DNA from 2 places in the Paenibacillus sp. O199 genome. Region 2 is predicted to be linked to the other one. Evidence: riboswitches for the same ligand, from Rfam matches in the RefSeq annotation. Region 2 holds a riboswitch; the other holds the start of a gene.
The links. Region 2 has a riboswitch for cyclic di-AMP ahead of A6049_RS26870 (3D domain-containing protein). Riboswitches for the same ligand answer to the same signal wherever they lie in the genome.
Positions count from the first base shown of each region.

Region 1: another riboswitch for cyclic di-AMP. It lies ahead of A6049_RS11510 (C40 family peptidase); the one in region 2 lies ahead of A6049_RS26870 (3D domain-containing protein).

Region 1 is NZ_LGRP01000006.1:197,311-201,948, forward strand. It holds tRNA gene A6049_RS11500 (tRNA-Leu) at 177-260, opposite strand; gene pelA (pectate lyase) at 379-1,338, opposite strand; cyclic di-AMP (ydaO/yuaA leader) riboswitch at 1,752-1,883, shown strand; gene A6049_RS11510 (C40 family peptidase) at 1,889-2,353, shown strand; gene A6049_RS11515 (carboxymuconolactone decarboxylase family protein) at 2,458-2,787, opposite strand; gene A6049_RS11520 (hypothetical protein) at 2,905-3,123, opposite strand; gene A6049_RS11525 (hypothetical protein) at 3,247-3,576, opposite strand; gene A6049_RS11530 (xanthine phosphoribosyltransferase) at 3,675-4,256, opposite strand; gene A6049_RS11535 (YkvI family membrane protein) at 4,461-4,638, shown strand, end outside.
Region 2 is NZ_LGRP01000031.1:9,491-14,128, reverse strand. It holds gene rsmA (16S rRNA (adenine(1518)-N(6)/adenine(1519)-N(6))-dimethyltransferase RsmA) at 1-291, opposite strand, end outside; gene rnmV (ribonuclease M5) at 296-841, opposite strand; gene A6049_RS26870 (3D domain-containing protein) at 998-2,182, opposite strand; cyclic di-AMP (ydaO/yuaA leader) riboswitch at 2,456-2,709, opposite strand; gene A6049_RS26865 (TatD family hydrolase) at 2,951-3,721, opposite strand; gene A6049_RS26860 (HD domain-containing protein) at 4,050-4,638, opposite strand, start outside.

The sequences.
Region 1 (4,638 bases), on a different contig from region 2:
CAAACATATTTCCATTAATGGATAAATAAACAAAGGGAAACTTCATTTTTGCTCAAGCCGAGGGAATGGGTTGAAAAGAATCAGGAAAAGCAAAGATCAAAATCTGTAAACAAATAAAAAAGGTTCCTAGAGTGGCAGCAATGCCATTCTAGGAACCTTTTTCGTGTTACATATGATGCGGTCGAGAGGACTCGAACCTCCACGGGGGTTAGCCCACACGGACCTGAACCGTGCGCGTCTGCCAATTCCGCCACGACCGCGTATGTCTTATCTCCGAGAAATTATATCGCGGCGACAAGAGATAATATATCATGTGCAGGTAATTAGTGTCAACAAAAAAAATATAATTTCGCCTTCAATGATAAAGCTTTTTATAAATCATATCTTTGAAGGCCAGTTGCCATACCAGGCATACCCACCTCTTCTTTCCTTATCGATATCGCTGAGTTTGTATTTCACAACCCCATCACGTCCTACGAAGATCGGTTTATCCGTTCCAATTTCGTAAAAACGTGCCCATATTGGCGCTGCACCTGAATCAGCTACGAGTTTGCTATCTCCGTTTTCTCTGACATACTTGTATCCTGTAATTTTCACGTTGTTGAACCAGGCTTCTGCCGCTTGAATGGAAGCCTTAATTTTCGAGTTCGACGGTCTTGTTTTCAAAAACTTTACAATCGTACTGCTCTCTCCAGCACTTAGAGAAGGCACTTCATAAATCCTTGCTCCTGCAGGTTTTAGGGAGCTGGAATCATGCTGCTGTCCCCATGCAGTCAGTTTACCATTTGCTACAACCTGTGTATTGAGAATAGCATCTACACCTTTGGCAACTGATTTTTTACTGCGATCCGCAAGAGAGCTGTCGATGAATGAGAAATCACCTTTACGTGCACCTACTTCATCCAGCATGTACATGACATTAATCATGGCATCGTCGTTGAAGGTAATGTGTTTGTGATAGCCTGAGCTCTGGTATACTTGTGGCCATCCTCCATTGGAGTACTGCATATTTAACAAAAAGTTGATTCCTTTGATGGCAGTAGCCGAATATCGCGGATCATTTGTCTTTTTAAATTCCTTGGCTAATCTTCTAATTTCTGAGTATGTAGCTTTATTATCAATCGTAGATTTGGCCCACTCACCACTTGTTTCTTTGTAATCCTTCTTCCATCCCCCGTCAGGACGTTGATTCTTCAAAATATCTGAGATACTTGCTGTCGTTCCAGATGCGTCTGCAGCAGATACCTTAGCAGCAGGCTGAAATACCATTCCGACAACAGAGAAAATCATTGTACATGCCATTACCAAAGATGCAAACCTTGCTTGTGCCTTCAACATCGTTTAGAACACTCCCCAATTCATTTTCTGCAAACTGTTTTCCTTGAGCGTCTCCCCTCCTTATATTTGTTTTTAAACTCAAACTATTTCTTTTCATCCAATAAGTGGATTAGATAAAAAGAATTCTATGCAAAACAATGAATTTTGTCAATAATTGCAACAATATGTAACAAATTCTTTATCTTAACCTTTAGGTATCGTCTAATCGAAATGTGAGAAAGCCAATAAATTATCCAATTTTTCTCCATTTGAAACAGTAGTTACTTTTTTGTCATCTATTAAAACCCAATATTCGAGTTATTTCTACATAAATAGCGATAATTCCGTTAACATTGAGATGATAAGAAGTGTTCAAAATCGGTTTGACATTTTCGCATTTATGCAATATAGTTTCAAAAGGTTACAAAAACTTAATTATTCATTTGCCGAGTTTCATGTTTGAAAACGGGGGAACCATTTTGGGTGAATTATTCTTATACATAGGAAATATAGGGAACCTTCTACCGAACCCTTAGCTAACTCCGTAGGCATCGAAGGGAGAACAAAAATTTTGAAAAAGCTTATCATCTCCATTTTTGGAGCAGCAGTTCTATTTACATCCGGTGCAGCAAGCACAGAGGCAAGCAGTATCAACAGCGTCGTTAACAACATGACAGGCATACCTTACAAATGGGGCGGCACAACAATGGCCGGATTTGATTGCTCTGGATTTATGAGATATATTTTCAACAAATATAGCATTGAATTACCACGCACTTCCCAGCAACAAGCCAAGGCCGGAACTCCGGTATCCAAAGCTAATCTGCGTACTGGTGACATGGTATTCTTTAATACGATGGGCAATGGCATTTCACATACAGGTGTATATATCGGGGGCGGACAGTTCGCTCATGCTTCAAGCAGCAAGGGTGTCAGCATCACACAATTATCCAATCCTTACTTCAATGATCGTTACGTAACAGCACGCCGGGTAACAGGACAATTTATGTATAACAAAATGCTGGGCAAAATATAAGTTTGATTTGATATAGCGCAAAGAGGAGGCTCCGGGTGAATCCGGGACCTCCTCTTTGTTTGGGGCTTTTGTTTACAAATTCGGTGTGCTGTAGACTTCTATACTTAATGTAAAGCCTTCTGTACTCTCATTGCACCCTGAGACAGCGCATGGCCTCCGCCTACCGCTCCAGCCACAGCAACCGTCTCCATAATCTCCTGATCGGTCGCTCCTTTGGCACGTGCCTCTTCCACATGGTAAAACGTACATACCTCATTGTTCGCAAACAGTCCAATACCCAGCGCAATCAGCTGTTTGGTCTTGGCATCAATCGCCCCTGCCTGAAAGCATTCTCCAGTGAACTCATGATAAGACTTCACCACTGCTGGTAGCACATCGCTTAATTCACCAATCTGATCTTTATAGGCATGAACCTTATCATTCATCAGTGTCATGGTTACCGCACATCCTCTCGGCTGATATGTTACAAGCTCTCACTGTACCTATCTTCTCTCCCGAGAGGTGTAATTATGCCAAAACATCCATGGTAAATGAACCTAAATAGGCATGTCCTATTCTTCGAGCAGGCTCTCGCGTGGTTCGCTGAACAATTGATATCGGTAATTCCGATCAAGCTTGACCACACGACGATTCTGACGGCGAATGAGTACCTGCTCCCCGTCCCAAGCCACTACAATACCTGTCACATCATTGGACTGAATCTCGTCCCGTACTACCCTTACTTTTTCACCCGATAAACGCAGTGCATCCAATTGTGCATCACTGATCATATTTATGGCGCCTACTTTCCCAAAAAAATTATTTACAAAAAGAGACCTAAATGAAAAGTCATTTAGGTCTCACGTGACTGTATTGGACTGTCATGTCATTCGAAAGTATGTCCCGACTGAAAGTTACCGCTGCGCGTGCTCTTTGCTGTCGTTCTTCTCAAACCAAAAATCAAGCACTTTGGCGGACATCACACGTTCTTCAAGGTACTCCACTTGATGCGGTGTAAATTGTTCTTTCCAAGAGAAGGACAACTCTTCGCACAAGCCTACAATCGTCAGCAATTCTGACCAGGCAACGTAGCGTTTGTACCAGAAAAATTGAGGATGTTCAATCATATAGGGATAAAGGTCATCGAATTCCGTATGTTTACAATCCAGGGCACGCTCAAAATGTACTTTCGATTCCGCCAGCTTATCAATAAAAAATTGTTCTGTTGCCGGTTGGTTACCCATGGTGTTGCCTCCTCTCCCTAACATAACCCCATTATAAATGAAATCAGCGGTCATGCAAAGGCATTGTTATAAAAATAGGCACTTTTTCCTTTAAAAAGTCACAATTCGTTATCGTCAAATTGCACGGTGCCATCGTTCAGTGAACGAATGCGCACCAACGCTTCAACCGGGATGCCCTGCTCACGAATAGTGCGCGCTCCGGCCTGAAAACATTTTTCGACCACGACACCGAATCCAACCAGTTCCGCTCCCGAACGTTCGATAATTTTGATGACACCACGAGCGGCATCGCCATTCGCAATGATATCGTCAATAAACAAAATACGGTCATTCTCATGAATATATTCGCGGGACACCATAATATCTGTTACGATCCCTTTGGTAAAAGAAGGTACTCTTTCACAGTAGGCGTCGGGGTCAGCCAAAAGTGTTTTTTTGCGACGGGCAAATACCAGCGGAACACCCAGTTCATGTGCGGCAGCAAAGGCGACCGGAATCCCGGAAGACTCCACTGTAATGACCCGAGTTACACCACTTTCACGAAAACGAGCGGCAAATTCACGTCCCATTTCCATCGTCAATGCAGGATCAATCTGGTGATTCAGCAGACCATCCAGCTTCAGCACCTGATCTGACATGACTACACCTTCTTGTAAAATTCGTTGTTTCAATACTTCCATAATTTGACCTCCCAAGCCTATCCTATGACGTAAAAGTATCATAGATCCGGCTATCAGTTCAAGCGAAATTGCCTTTGCTCTTGTCCAGAGCATAGAAATGACCCTATGTCACACTTCAATTGTCATGACTTTGATGGGTCAAGCATACCTTGTACCATGGCACCCGCATGTCCAAACTATTCAGGGGCCTGAGAGGGGAAACGCATGAAACAGGCATTTCGGGTGCTGCAGATCGCATTTACATACATTGGAACGGTAGTAGGAGCCGGCTTTGCAACAGGACAGGAGATATTGCAGTTTTTTACCCAGTATGGCAAATGGGCCACCATTACCATTGGCTTATCGACCATGCTCTTTGTCTGGTTAGGTACAAAAATGATGC
Region 2 (4,638 bases):
AGGCTGCATCACTTCACCCAGAATCGGGATCAATCGCTGATCAATCTCTACAGCCGTTACAGGACCGGCTACCCGAGCCAGACGTTCTGTGAGTGCGCCGATCCCTGGTCCGATCTCAAGTGCGCCCTTGGACTCGTCCAAATCAGCTGCATTTACAATTTTGTTCAATATATTTTGATCGATCAGAAAGTTCTGACCTAAGCTCTTCTTGAATGAAAATCCGTGTCTTTGAATAATTTCTTTGGTTCGTTTGGGTGTTGCAATTTCTACGGTTTCTTCCATGCCTTTCATACGCTCACAATCCTTCACGTTCAATTTGCGATAATGCTTCGGAGAACTCTTCCCGGGTAATCTGGAATACACTCAACCGCTTGTGGAACTGCTTGCCATTGCAATAACCTATGCCCAGCAGATTGCCCATCTCCATACGACGTGCAGCAGCCTGTGGGTGCACAATCAGTCCCGCCGCAATCAGATCCTCCCAATCGATCAAACTTGGTGCGCCTTCATATGACGTGTGTACACGTGCTAATGCATGACGAATCGCCTCCGGTGAAGCGTTCTCCACTCCGATGTCGCCTTTGCGCGTAGCATCTGCCTCCGGAATGAAAGCATGCTTGCAACCAGGTACTTTATTGGCGATGATTTTACGAATACGTTCACCAGCATGATCCGGGTCTGTCAGTACGATGACACCACGTCTCTCTTGAGCAAGTGCGATCCGCTTTAGAATGCGCTGGTTGATGGCGGACCCACCAGTCTCGATCGTATCTGCCTGAACCGCACGTCGAATGGCTACGGTATCGTCACGGCCTTCTACCACGATCACTTCTTTTATCATGTTCCATTTCTTCCTTTCTAACGCAAAAAGAAGAGGAATATCCCTCTTCTCTGCCAAACGGCGGGGGAGACTGAATTCAGACCCCTCCGCCGCATATTCCGCATGAATCATTCATGCTTATATTTTATAGCATTCCCATTTCAAAGTAAAACGATTTTAGTTCGCTTCCGGCTTCACCGGACCAATCACATATACCGTCTTGCCTTTCTTCCGTCCGAAGTTCAGGGCATGCTTCACACTATCATAATACACATCAATTTTGTTGCCTTTAATGGCACCACCTGTGTCTTCCGCACGACGGAAGCCAAGGCCCTCGATATACACCCACCAGCCAATCGGAATGATTTTGGGATCAACCGCAATGGTACGTCCCTCAGTTACCCGAGTACCTGAAGCTGTTTTTGTGCCGATACCAGGCTCTTCAGAAGAGTATGCCGTCATGGATACATTTTTCAAGACTTTTGAATATTTAAAAGAACTGCCTGAGACGGTAATTACTTTGCTGCCCGAAGCAGCGGTTTTCTTCGAGTTCGTGGTTGTTGCTGTTTTTGTCGTGGAAGTCTGCGCCGATACCGTCTGAATCACTGGCTCTTTCACAACAGGTTTGGCTTTGGTACCAATGGCAATCACTTTATCGACGCGATTCGTTGCGACCGATTTACCCACCATTTTTTTGGAGACCAATTCTCCATCCTGAAACACTTTTTCAATATGCTGTACAAGTGTGCCTTCTTTACCGCTCACAACGACACGATTGTCGCCTTTGTACAAGCTAGGGTCAGCCGTTTTGATCACTTTATAAGCAATCGGATGTTCCACTTCCACCGTACGCTTTGTTACCCGCACTACACGGATTTTCATATCCGCTTCAATAGTGGTTCCAAGCGCCGGATATACTTTGTCTTCACTTGCAATTTGAATACCTGATTTTTTAATCGCATCTTTTACCGATGAATCGGTTGTATACAGAGTCTTGGTGTCCCCGTCTGCCGTAATATTAACTGGAACGGCCCGCTCAATAACGATGCGGTCTCCATCTGTGATCGCCCCATTCAAGGGCATGGATACCTGATCGTGAGGGCTGACTGTGATTGACTGCTCCTCCAGCATTTCCTGAAGCATTCCTGTACGAGTCTCTACCGCTTGAGCTTTGCCATCAATAACCAGTGAAATTTGTTTCCCGGCCTGACCGTAAACGACTAACAAGATCATGATTGTAAGCGCAATTGAGAAAATCGCGATCAATGCCATTTGACGCAAGTTCTCATGCTTCCACCGCAACGCGAAAGACTTACTGGATGATCGTGACTCATGGGTCTCTTCTGGTTGGAATGTGCCCACTTCTCCGTCCTCCTTCATAGCCTCGCCGTCTAAAGTAATGCATGATGTCTTTGACGCGACTATACCAAATTTTCTACAGAACACAGATCGGACCAACATAATCCGGTTCTGCACCATGAATCAATCTTCGCAACATGATGTCATCCTCCTGAATACTTACCGTATGATGACAGTATTTCTTTTATTCAAAAACAAAAAAGCCAAAGAAAGAGTTTAAGAGGAACTCTTTCGTGGCTTCCGAATGATTCTGAATATCGGAAATTCATGCACGAGGTTGCCTCTCTTTTTCCGCTTGCGAGGTTAGCTGTCGGGTTCGGGCGAAAGAGAGCCGCCCTATCTCCGGTCATCCGCTCATGGCGGACGCCCTTGAATTCACCCCGAGACCCAAAGAAGAAATCAAATACGGCTTCGCAGATTCATACGCTGCTTTTGGGTCAGTGCATGTTGCGCATCGGCTGCAAACACCGATGTTTAAGCCCTATTGGTTCCCCCGCTCTCCGTTAACGGAGACTCAGCGAGACTGATTCATGAAAGTAATGTTGTTTCATCGGAAAGTGTCCCTTTGTTCATCCCCCGAACATCTGTCCAATTTTCCGCACAACAATTCACTGAAAAGATGATATCCTGTTTCTATGCATGTTGTAAAGCGTTGTTCAAGTACGTTTTTCTAAATATTTGGTTAAAATATTGTAATATTCTTGATTTATTTGGATCAAAAAGCAAATTAACTCCGCCTAACTCACTTTTTCACCCGTTTTGCTCGATCTTTTAACGAATCCCAAATCGTTCCATGGCATTTTTGGTCGTTATTGCTGCAATTTCCTCTACCGAAATGCCTTTAATTTCCGCTGCTGCTTCTGCAACCAGACGTACATGCGCTGTCTCATTTCGTTTTCCACGATAAGGGTGCGGTGTCAAATAAGGAGCGTCCGTTTCGATGAACAATCGGTCCATAGGAACCTTCTCAAGTACCTCTTTGGGCTGCTTTGCATTTTTGAACGTGATTGGCCCTCCGAAGGAAAGATGAAAGCCTAAATCCAGACACATTTTCGCCGTTTCCCAGCTGCCAGAGAAGGAATGCATGACACCGCCTACTTCTCCAGCTTTCTCTTCACGCAGAATCTTTACAATATCCTCATGCGCATCCCGGTTGTGAATGACAATCGGCATATTCAACTCACGGGCAAGACCAATCTGTTGTCGTAATACGCGATGTTGAACCTCTTTCGGTGAAGTGTCCCAGTAATAGTCTAGACCAATTTCACCGATGGCTACCACTTTTTCATGCTTGCATAAAGATGCAATCCATTCCATATCACCCTCTTGCATTGTGATTGCATCCACTGGGTGCCAGCCTACGGCAGCATATATAAAATCATAGGTTTCAGCCAGCTTCATCGTGGTTGGAATGGTCTCCCGGTTAAAGCCCACATTAATCATGCGACCAACGCCTGCATCCACAGCACGCTGAATCATTTCCTCGCGGTCCTCGTCGAATTGTGGTGCATCCAGGTGTGTATGTGTGTCGAACAACATCATGCTGTATTTCTCCCTTCATGTCGAATAAACGACTATCTCTATTTAATCCATCCTGCAGTCTTAACCAGAACATAACTATTACTAAATTGGATCATGTTTTTTTTATATTTCTTTCATTGTTTGTTGAGCACAACATGTAGAACGAACAAGTTCCTTCATATCTATATGTGCTCATTTTTAGGCAATCGGGTTGTATTCTAATTACTTTGATTACAAAATTATGTCGATCTACATGTACTCTCCATTAAAGCAGATTACTGTATCATGAAAAATAGCTCTTTTCGAAAGCTTTTTTACATCATGATTCTTGAACAGCATTGCGCATCATTTAATGGGAGAAATAGGGGCGTATATGGGACGGTAATTCATGAACAATCGCATCCACCTTATTCTGCGGATAATACAAATGATGTTTTCCGCGATGAAGACCACTGATTGAACGGACAATGTCGGACACCTCTGACAACTCATGTAACTTGTCTTGCCGATCAAGCAGCAAAATCTGCTTGTCCGTGGATTCATCCGGACGAAACACATCATACGGATTATCCGTTGGAAAATCAATTTCTAGATCATACTCGGGATTGAGACCGGCTACAGTGAAGGCTTCCCGAATCTCTTCAATCATGTTTACGTCGATCTGTTCAATCTCTACATACTTATATAATTTGCGATCTATAAATCGTTCGCATAACTCACTTAGAACAGTATCGTCCTCTTTGCGCCACTGCATAAATGCCGTCTGAATCAAAGCTTCGTCCAGTTGTAAATATTCATCCACCGATAGATCTCCAGCGAATAACTGGGGTAGTGGATCAATCATGAAGCGGAATTTGAAACCTTGCTGTATGAGACTTTTTGCCCGCTTAAATATTTGCCGCAATATAATTTCCGAACTTCGGGTAACCGGATGAAAG